DNA from 4 places in the Colwellia sp. KS18-150 genome. Region 2 is predicted to be linked to each of the others. Evidence: predicted binding sites of a transcription regulator. Region 2 holds the regulator's gene; each other region holds the start of a gene.
What was found. The regulator MetJ, encoded in region 2, represses methionine synthesis genes. The targets are predictions, from matches to a motif close to TAGACGTCTAGACGTCTA.
Positions count from the first base shown of each region.

Region 1: serA (phosphoglycerate dehydrogenase) is a predicted target of MetJ. The motif match lies at 1,346-1,363, and genes of this name have one in related genera.
Region 3: AC27IF_RS04030 (methylenetetrahydrofolate reductase) is a predicted target of MetJ. The motif match lies at 1,095-1,112, and genes of this name have one in related genera.
Region 4: metA (homoserine O-succinyltransferase MetA) is a predicted target of MetJ. The motif match lies at 1,445-1,462, and genes of this name have one in related genera.

Region 1 is NZ_BAAJMC010000031.1:19,058-21,269, reverse strand. It holds gene AC27IF_RS19470 (5-formyltetrahydrofolate cyclo-ligase) at 1-495, shown strand, start outside; gene rpiA (ribose-5-phosphate isomerase RpiA) at 601-1,257, shown strand; gene serA (phosphoglycerate dehydrogenase) at 1,423-2,212, shown strand, end outside.
Region 2 is NZ_BAAJMC010000001.1:120,158-122,369, reverse strand. It holds gene metB (cystathionine gamma-synthase) at 1-939, opposite strand, end outside; gene metJ (met regulon transcriptional regulator MetJ) at 1,149-1,478, shown strand; gene hemE (uroporphyrinogen decarboxylase) at 1,573-2,212, opposite strand, start outside.
Region 3 is NZ_BAAJMC010000002.1:153,531-155,742, forward strand. It holds gene AC27IF_RS04020 (pseudouridine synthase) at 1-532, opposite strand, end outside; gene AC27IF_RS04025 (hypothetical protein) at 546-962, opposite strand; gene AC27IF_RS04030 (methylenetetrahydrofolate reductase) at 1,128-2,117, shown strand.
Region 4 is NZ_BAAJMC010000015.1:42,816-45,027, forward strand. It holds gene metH (methionine synthase) at 1-356, opposite strand, end outside; gene metA (homoserine O-succinyltransferase MetA) at 413-1,360, opposite strand; gene AC27IF_RS15180 (carbohydrate porin) at 1,520-2,212, opposite strand, start outside.

The DNA.
Region 1 (2,212 bases), on a different contig from region 2:
AACAATATTGCCATTTATCTCGCTAACGACAGTGAGCTTGACCCTTCATTATTGATAAAGTGGTGCTGGCAGCATGATATAAAAACCTATTTACCTGTTATTCACCCTTTTAATAAAGGTCAGTTATTATTTTTGCATTACCATGCACATAGTGAAATGCACGTAAACCGATATGGAATCTTAGAGCCTAAGCTCAATGTAAACGACGTATTACCCAGCTCAGAATTGGACATTATTTTCACTCCATTGGTTGCTTTTACTCATTTAGGAGAGCGTTTAGGTATGGGAGGCGGGTACTACGATAGAACTTTGGCCACTTGGTTTACTAAATCCAAACAATCATCAAAGAAAGCATCTAATAATAACTCATTTATTAAACCTTATCCGATTGGTTTAGCGCACGATTGTCAGCTTGTTAAAACGATACCTACCGAACACTGGGATATACCTATTCCTGAAATAATCACCCCCACTAAGCACTATCAATTTTTATAATTTGCACTTTTTAAACATCCTCTTTAATTTAATTGTTTTATCTCTCATATATTCACTCAGTTTTCACTGCTATAATATCGGCAAAATAGTATTGGAAGTATAGAAATGACTCAAGATGAAATGAAAAAAGCTGCGGCAATCAAAGCCTTAGACTTTATTGAAAATGACACTATCGTTGGTGTAGGAACAGGCTCTACCGTTAATCATTTTATTGATGCTTTAGCTACAATAAAAAATAACATTATCGGTGCTGTTTCTAGCTCTGAAGAGTCAACAAAGCGTTTACAGTCACACGGCATTGAAGTATTTGATTTAAACAATGTTGATGAATTAGCCGTTTATATTGATGGCGCTGATGAAATCACTGAGCATATGAGTATGATCAAAGGTGGCGGCGCCGCGTTAACGCGTGAAAAAATTGTCGCTGCTGTTGCTAAAAAATTCATTTGTATTGCGGATAGCTCTAAACAAGTAGCAATACTCGGTGACTTCCCATTACCTGTTGAAGTTATACCTATGGCGCGTAGTTATGTCGCACGTGAAATTGTAAAACTTGGCGGCGACCCAACTTATCGTCAAGGAGTCATTACTGACAACGGTAATGTTATTCTTGATATTCATAATCTAAATATCCTCGACCCTAAAAAGCTAGAAACTGACATTAATAATATTGTCGGTGTTGTCACCAATGGCTTGTTTGCTGAGCGTGGCGCAGATATTTTTATAATGGGTAGTGAAGATGGCGCAAAAGTAATCCAATAAAGACATCCATGCTATGTCACTTAAGTTGTAAAATTAGCCAAATAAGTGCTTTAGAGTTGTTACACTATATGTTATCTTATCGAAATTATAGATATCTAGCCGTCTAAACCATTTAACAGACTAAACAAAGATTAATAATTAACGTTATAAGCGAAGCCAAAACTTATGAGCACAAATCAGAATTCATTAGCAAAAGACAAAATTAAAATTTTATTACTTGAAGGGGTTCATCAAAGCGCCCTTGAAGAGTTAAGATCTAAAGGTTATTCAAATATAGAGTACCTTAAAACGTCCTTATCTGACGCTGATTTAATTGAAAAAATTGCTGACGTACATTTTATTGGTATTCGTTCACGTACCCAATTAACGGAAGCAGTATTAAGCCATGCGAAAAAGCTTGTCGCAATCGGCTGTTTCTGTATTGGTACTAACCAAGTCAACATCACTGCAGCTCAAAAATTGGGTGTGCCGGTATTTAATGCTCCTTTTTCAAACACTCGCTCAGTTGCTGAGTTAGTATTAGGCGAAACCTTACTACTTTTACGTGGTATCCCTGAAAAAAGTGCTAAAGCGCATCGTGGTGAATGGTTTAAGTCAGCACTTGGCTCGGTAGAAGCTCGTGGTAAAACTTTAGGTATTATCGGTTATGGTCACATCGGTATGCAACTAGGTATTTTGGCAGAAACGTTAGGCATGCGAGTACGTTTTTATGATATTGAAACTAAACTGCCTTTAGGGAACGCAAGTCAAGCGCCTTCATTAAATGCCTTATTAGGTGAAGCAGACGTTGTTAGTTTACATGTTCCTGAAACACCACAAACACAAGAAATGATTGGTGCTGCAGAGTTTTCAGCAATGAAAACTGGTGCTATATTCATTAACGCATCACGTGGTACTGTCGTTGATATCCCAGCGCTCGCTGAAGCCTTAACAGATAAGAAAGTTGCCGGCGCTG
Region 2 (2,212 bases):
TGATTCTACGCCACCCTTAATATCAAAGCTTAACATAGCGCCAAAACCGGCTTGCTGCTTTTTGGCAATATCGTGTCCGGGATGATCTTCAAAACCGGGAAAATACACCGCATCGACAGCGTTATGATCCTTTAAAAAACTCGCCACTTGCAGAGCATTCTCTTGGTGTTGTTTCATTCTAATCGGTAAGGTTTTTAAGCCTCGTAAAGCTAAAAAGCTATCGAACGCGCTGCCTGTGATGCCAATACAATTTGCCCACCAAGCAAGCTCTTCACCTAATGACTCATCTTTAGTCACTAAAACGCCTCCCACTACATCACTATGGCCATTTATATACTTAGTAGTAGAGTGAAAAACAATGTCTGCACCTAATAGTAATGGTTGCTGTAAAGCTGGCGATAAAAAGGTATTGTCTACTGCAACTAAAGCACCAACGTTATGGCTAGCTTTGGTCACTTCTTCAATATCAACTAAACGCAGTAATGGGTTACTCGGGCTTTCAAGTAAGACTAACTTAGGTCTTTCAGATAATGCCTCTGCGAGCGCCACTGGATCATTTTGATCAACAACAATCAATTTAAATTGGCCGCGTTTTGCTAAATGGGTAAATAAACGAAAACTACCGCCATAACAGTCGTGAGGAATAACGACAGAGTCATCGGTTGACAATAACTGACAAAGTAAATGTACTGCTGACATACCTGTACTAGTTACAATACCGGTACTTCCTTGCTCTAAATCAGCAATGGCCTGTGCGAATGTGGCCCTAGTTGGATTACCAGTACGAGAATAGTCAAATTGACGTTTATCATTAAAACCTTTTAATGAATAAGTACTTGATAAATGAATTGGCGCAACAACAGCACCATGATGCAGATCAGTATTAATGCCTGCTCTCACCGATTTTGTGGTGATATTATTTACCTTAGCATTCGACATATTTTATCCTCAGGTTCATTTATCAGATATAGAATTACATTTCACCAAACACTTTAGATGTTTGGACGTCTATAACTCTAAACACTTTGAATATTTAGGTCAAGATATTTAGACATCTAAACTTCTACTTGACTGAGTTTCTGCAATCAGTAAAATTACCTACTAGAACAAAAAATTATAATTCATACAATTACAACAGAGGAATATACATGGCTCAGTGGAATGACGAATATATTAATCCCTATGCCGAACACGGTAAGAAAAGTGAACAAGTAAAAAAAATCACTGTATCCATTCCTTTGCGTGTATTAAAAGTATTAACCGATGAACGTACCAGACGCCAAGTAAACAACTTGCGTCACGCTACTAATAGTGAGCTTTTATGTGAAGCCTTCTTACATGCGTTCACAGGGCAACCATTACCTGATGATGAGGATCTTGCTAAAGATAACGATGAAAAATTACCAGCAAGTGTCCGTAGAATACTAGAAGAAAAAGGCATTACCGATTTTAGCGCCTATGAAGTAGACGAAGACTAAGCGTCTTTAATTTTTAAACCATTCGCGCAATAAAAAAGCCATGAATATATCAATATTCATGGCTTTTTTATTGCTAATCATTTAATAACTTCGATTACACGTGGTAAGGCTTGCTTAGTCTATGTACCGATTCAATAAAGTGTCCGGCGTGCTCTGGGTTCACATCAGGGTGAATACCATGGCCTAAATTAAAGACATGACCTGTACCGCCTTGTCCAAATCCTGCTAAAATTTTCGCTACTTCTTGCTCAATACGAGGAAGAGGTGCATATAACATAGAAGGGTCCATATTTCCTTGAAGTGCAACCTTGTCACCAACACGTGCTTTGGCATCTTCAATATCAATAGTCCAATCTAATCCCAGTGCATCACAACCTGTTGCGGCAATATCTTCTAACCACATACCGCCATTTTTAGTAAACAAGGTAACTGGAACCTGACGACCGTCAGCATGTCGTGTTAAGCCATCAACAATTTTTGCCATGTATTGCAATGAAAACTCTTTGTAATCTCGTGGTGACAATACACCGCCCCAAGTATCAAAAACCATCACAGATTGTGCACCCGCAGCAATTTGAGCATTAAGGTAAGTGATGACAGAATTAGCTAACTTATCAAGTAATAAATGCAAACTTTGTGGGTCGCTGAACATCATCTTTTTAATCTTGGTGAACGCTTTTGAGCTACCACCTTCAATCATATAAGTTGCCAGTGTCCAAGGGCTGCCTGAAAAA
Region 3 (2,212 bases), on a different contig from region 2:
ATAATATCTTTAAGGTAACGGGTTTGGTAGTGAGATCTTCATAAGCAAAATACATCCCTTTAGCAAAAGCGGGAATGTAATCGTCGGTAATAGGGTTTTGCAAAGTTACTAAATAGTGTTTAGCTACTTTGCTTTCTGGTGAAGTTAATTGCTCTGACCAACGACTGTCATTAGTCAACAACACTAAACCTGAGGTATTTAAATCTAACCGGCCAACAATATGTAAACTCGATTTTTCCTCGTCCGTTAATATATTAGTTAGTAGATCTATAACGGTTTTATGTTTGTCATCTGTGGTGGCGCAAACCACACCAACAGGCTTGTGCAGCATAATATATAACGGCTTATGCTTCTGAATGATCTTGTCATCGAAAGAAATCACTGAGAATTTATCAATTTGTTGGGCGGTATCTGTGGCAATAATACCATCAACCGTGACACGTTTTTGCGCAATCAATAAACGCATTTTTTTCCGGGGTATTTGGCATTGCTCGCTGATAAAGCGATCAAGGCGAGAGCGATTGATAGACATAGTAAAATACGCGTTAAATAGCCGTGAGCTTTAACTTATTAGCAATTAAGTTCAGCACTTTTTGTAATTTTACTTGCAGCAGTGGCGACAATAACTTCTCTTGCTCAGCTAGTATGGTTAGCTCTGAATCAGTTAAGGCGATATGACTCACCATTTGCTGTTCATCTTGGCCCTGATAATAGCAAAAAACATCATCAGAAAAGTGGTTAATATCTTTACTTGGTAATGCTTCTTGTTGCTCTGCAAAACTAGATGGCGAATTGAGGTTTAGAGTAATAAAGAAGATGTTATCTTCATCACCATACCAATTGGCCGTCATGGTTTGAAAGTTAAATTGTGCTTCAAGTTTATTGGTAATGGATTTAATTTTTGCGAGTAAACCAACTAGCTCATCATTAACTTTTATCGTGATAGGTAATAATTCATTCATTTTGTATTAATTCAATGGCGAGTTTAGGTGTCAATTGCTACTAAAACTATACACACACTGCGCCGTTAAACCTAGTTAATAGTTATTATATCAAATCAGTTGTTGACAATCGTGTTGATATAAATGACCATATAGCCATCTAAACGTCCAGTAAATTTCATCAATATGAGTAAATTGAACAAGCAATCAGAACTTCAAGCAAGGTATAACGACATTAACCGTGGTGTGTATTTTATTGGTACCACACCTCCTAAAAGTGATACCCCTTTAGCTGATGTTGAAGTTATCGCCGAAAAATTATTAGAGCGTATCAGCGACATTGATGTGGATGGATTGATTGTTTACGATATTCAAGATGAAAATTCACGGACAAAATTATCAAGACCATTTCCTTTTAAATCAACACACGACACTCGCTTATATTCTTCATTATTAAATAAGAAGGCGGCTCGTCCGGTAATCACGTACAAAAGCGTTGTGCAATCTAATGCTGATGATTTTGACCAGTGGGCAAATCAAGCTTGGCAAGACTATGGTGTAAAAGATGTTGTGCTTGTGGGTAGTCCATCTAAAAATAATGAAATTTCATTACCACTGGCTGACGCTTACAAAACTTTAGTGGATAATGACCATGACTTTTTTATCGGTGGTGTTACTATCGCTGAGCGCCATGCCAGCAAAGGCAATGAACATCAACGATTAATAGAAAAACACCTTCAAGGTTGTAACTTCTTTATTTCACAGGCTATTTATAATCCGCAAGCGACTATAGATATGTTAACTCGCTATGCCATTGAGTGTGAAAAACAAGGATTAAAACCTCAACGTCTGATTTTAACTTTCTCTCCTTGCGGTAGTAAGAAAACGCTAGAGTTTATTGAGTGGTTAGGTGTTAGCGTCCCAGAAGCCACCAGTTTACGTATACTAAACTCCGACAACCCTCTTTATGAGTCAATCCGAATTTGTACCAATAGTTTGCAACAGATTTTAGATGCTGTTCTCCCTTACGATTTGCCTTTAGGTTTAAATATTGAAAGTCTGACTAATCGTAAAGAAGAAATTAACGGTTCAATATTGTTATATAAACTACTTCGTTCATCGATGGACTCATTTCTTGCCAAAAAAGAGCTCAATAGTTTAATTAGTAAAAGCTAAAATTTAGACTAACCATAAACATAAATTGGCTAGTTTCGCGTCAGCTAGCCAACAATTTTAAGCGTATCATAGCACCAACATTTAACTTCATTATA
Region 4 (2,212 bases), on a different contig from region 2:
TCATCAGCTGCCGCTCTTGCAATTTGTGCAGCAACTAAGTTTATTTCAGCACTATACTCTTCCATGTCGTAATCGGCCATGGCAATAGTCGTCGCATTAAAAGTATTGGTTTCTAAAATATCAGCGCCAGCTTCAAGGTATTCCATGTGAATAGCTTTAATAACATCAGGCTGAGTAAGCACTAACATATCGTTATTGCCTTTTACATCGCTGTGCCAGTCAGCAAAACGCTCACCACGAAAATCTTGCTCTTCAAACTTATAAGCTTGAATCATGGTGCCCATTGCACCATCTAAAATTAAAATATTGTTGGCTAATTGTTGCTCTAATAAAGCGAATGAAGCAGATTTTTTCATGGGGTTTCCGACTTTCTAAAGTATAGTTTTCAATTCAATAGTGTGTTTTACGCAACTTAAATCATGGTATCAGGGTGGATAGCTTTTATATTTGAAGCGTCCAACTTATACGGCGTAATTTGATAAACATAATAATTAAGCCAATTAGTAAATAATAGACTACCGTGACTACGCCATGAGCCCACGGGTGAATTATTGGCATTGTTATTTTGGTAGTAATTAGCTGGTATTTCTGCTGCCGAGTCACTTTGACTATCTCTGAGATACTCCTCATGTAAGGTACTGGTATCATATTCAGGATGGCCAGTTAAATAAACTTGCTGCTTATTTTTACTGGCAACCAAATAAACGCCAGCTTCATCAGATTCAGCCAATATATTCAATTGCTCAACACTTTGATAATCCGCTCTATCAATATAACCATAACGTGAATGAGGCACATTAAAGTTGTCATCAAAGCCACGGGTAAGTTGTTCTTTACTGTCTAGCGTTTTGTGTTGAAAAACCCCTGAAAGCTTGTTCTCTCGCAAGTGTCGATTAATACCATAGTGGTGGTATAAGGCTGCATGTGCTGCCCAACAAGAAAACATAGTTGAGGTGACATTTTTTTCAGCCCAATCAAATACTTCGCAAATTTTATCCCAAAATCTCACTTGTGAATAATCAAGTAATGCCAATGGTGCTCCGGTAATAATCAAGCCGTCGTATTGTTTATGTTTAATATCATCAAATAAACAGTAAAAATTATCTAAATGTTCGCTTGGGGTGTTTTTAGAAACATTTTTATGAATACGTACAAATTCAACATTGATTTGCAGAGGAGTATTAGCCAGCATACGTAAGATTTGCACTTCAGTTTCAATCTTATTCGGCATTAGATTTAAAATTGCAACCTGCATAGGACGAATTTCTTGACTGATAGCGCGGTGCTCAGACATAACAAAGATATTCTCATTACCTAATATAGATAATGCTGGCAATTGATCGGGAATTTTAATGGGCATAACACATAACCTAACAAGAATTAACGGTCTATCTCATAGGTTACATGTTACTTAGATTGCTAGCGTTGTCAACTTCTAAACGTATAGACGTCTAAACGGAAAGGTATAATTCGATACTTTTTGATATAACTCGTACATTGGCGATGACGACTCAAAGACTCAAATAGCCAGCCTCACTCTTAGGCCATAAATAACCGTATTACTGTCTTCGATATTTAATGCTGGGTTCGCGACATATTGTAGATCCACAGTGACTTCTAAGTAATCAAGCGGCTTCATAATATAGAATAATTCCGTGGTGTATTGATCGTCACTATCCTCTACTTGCCCCCAGTTCATTGCCAATCCTAAGTTATTAGATTCACCGCCTAAACCATAATAGCCAAAACCAGCGCTAACTGATTTCTCCATTAAAGTCCCTGCATCTTTTGAGTAACCAGCACGAAGAAAAGGCAGCCACTGACCATCAATTAAACGTGATGCAGAAAAATTAATGCCGTAACCTTTAGTAGAGCCTTGCTCAACACTTTCATCGGCGTGCCAAAGTGTTGCATGAATATTATCTACGTAAATTGAACTTTGAGAGCTAGTCCAGCCCAGCTCTACACTTTTAAAGTATTTGTTATCTTTAAAGAAAGTGTCAAAGCCATCAAGAATATTAGTTGGATCTGAGTTCATATCGGCGAAGCTCCCGACCATATAAACCTCGTCAGTAAGCATTATGCCGCCAGCAACGCCTAAAGTGGCATCACCCGGTAATGCCATTGTTGTGGTGCCGGTACTAAAGGCAAAGTTCATAAATCCCGTCCAAGGACTCGCCATGGCAAACACATCGACAAAGTCGGTAACGTC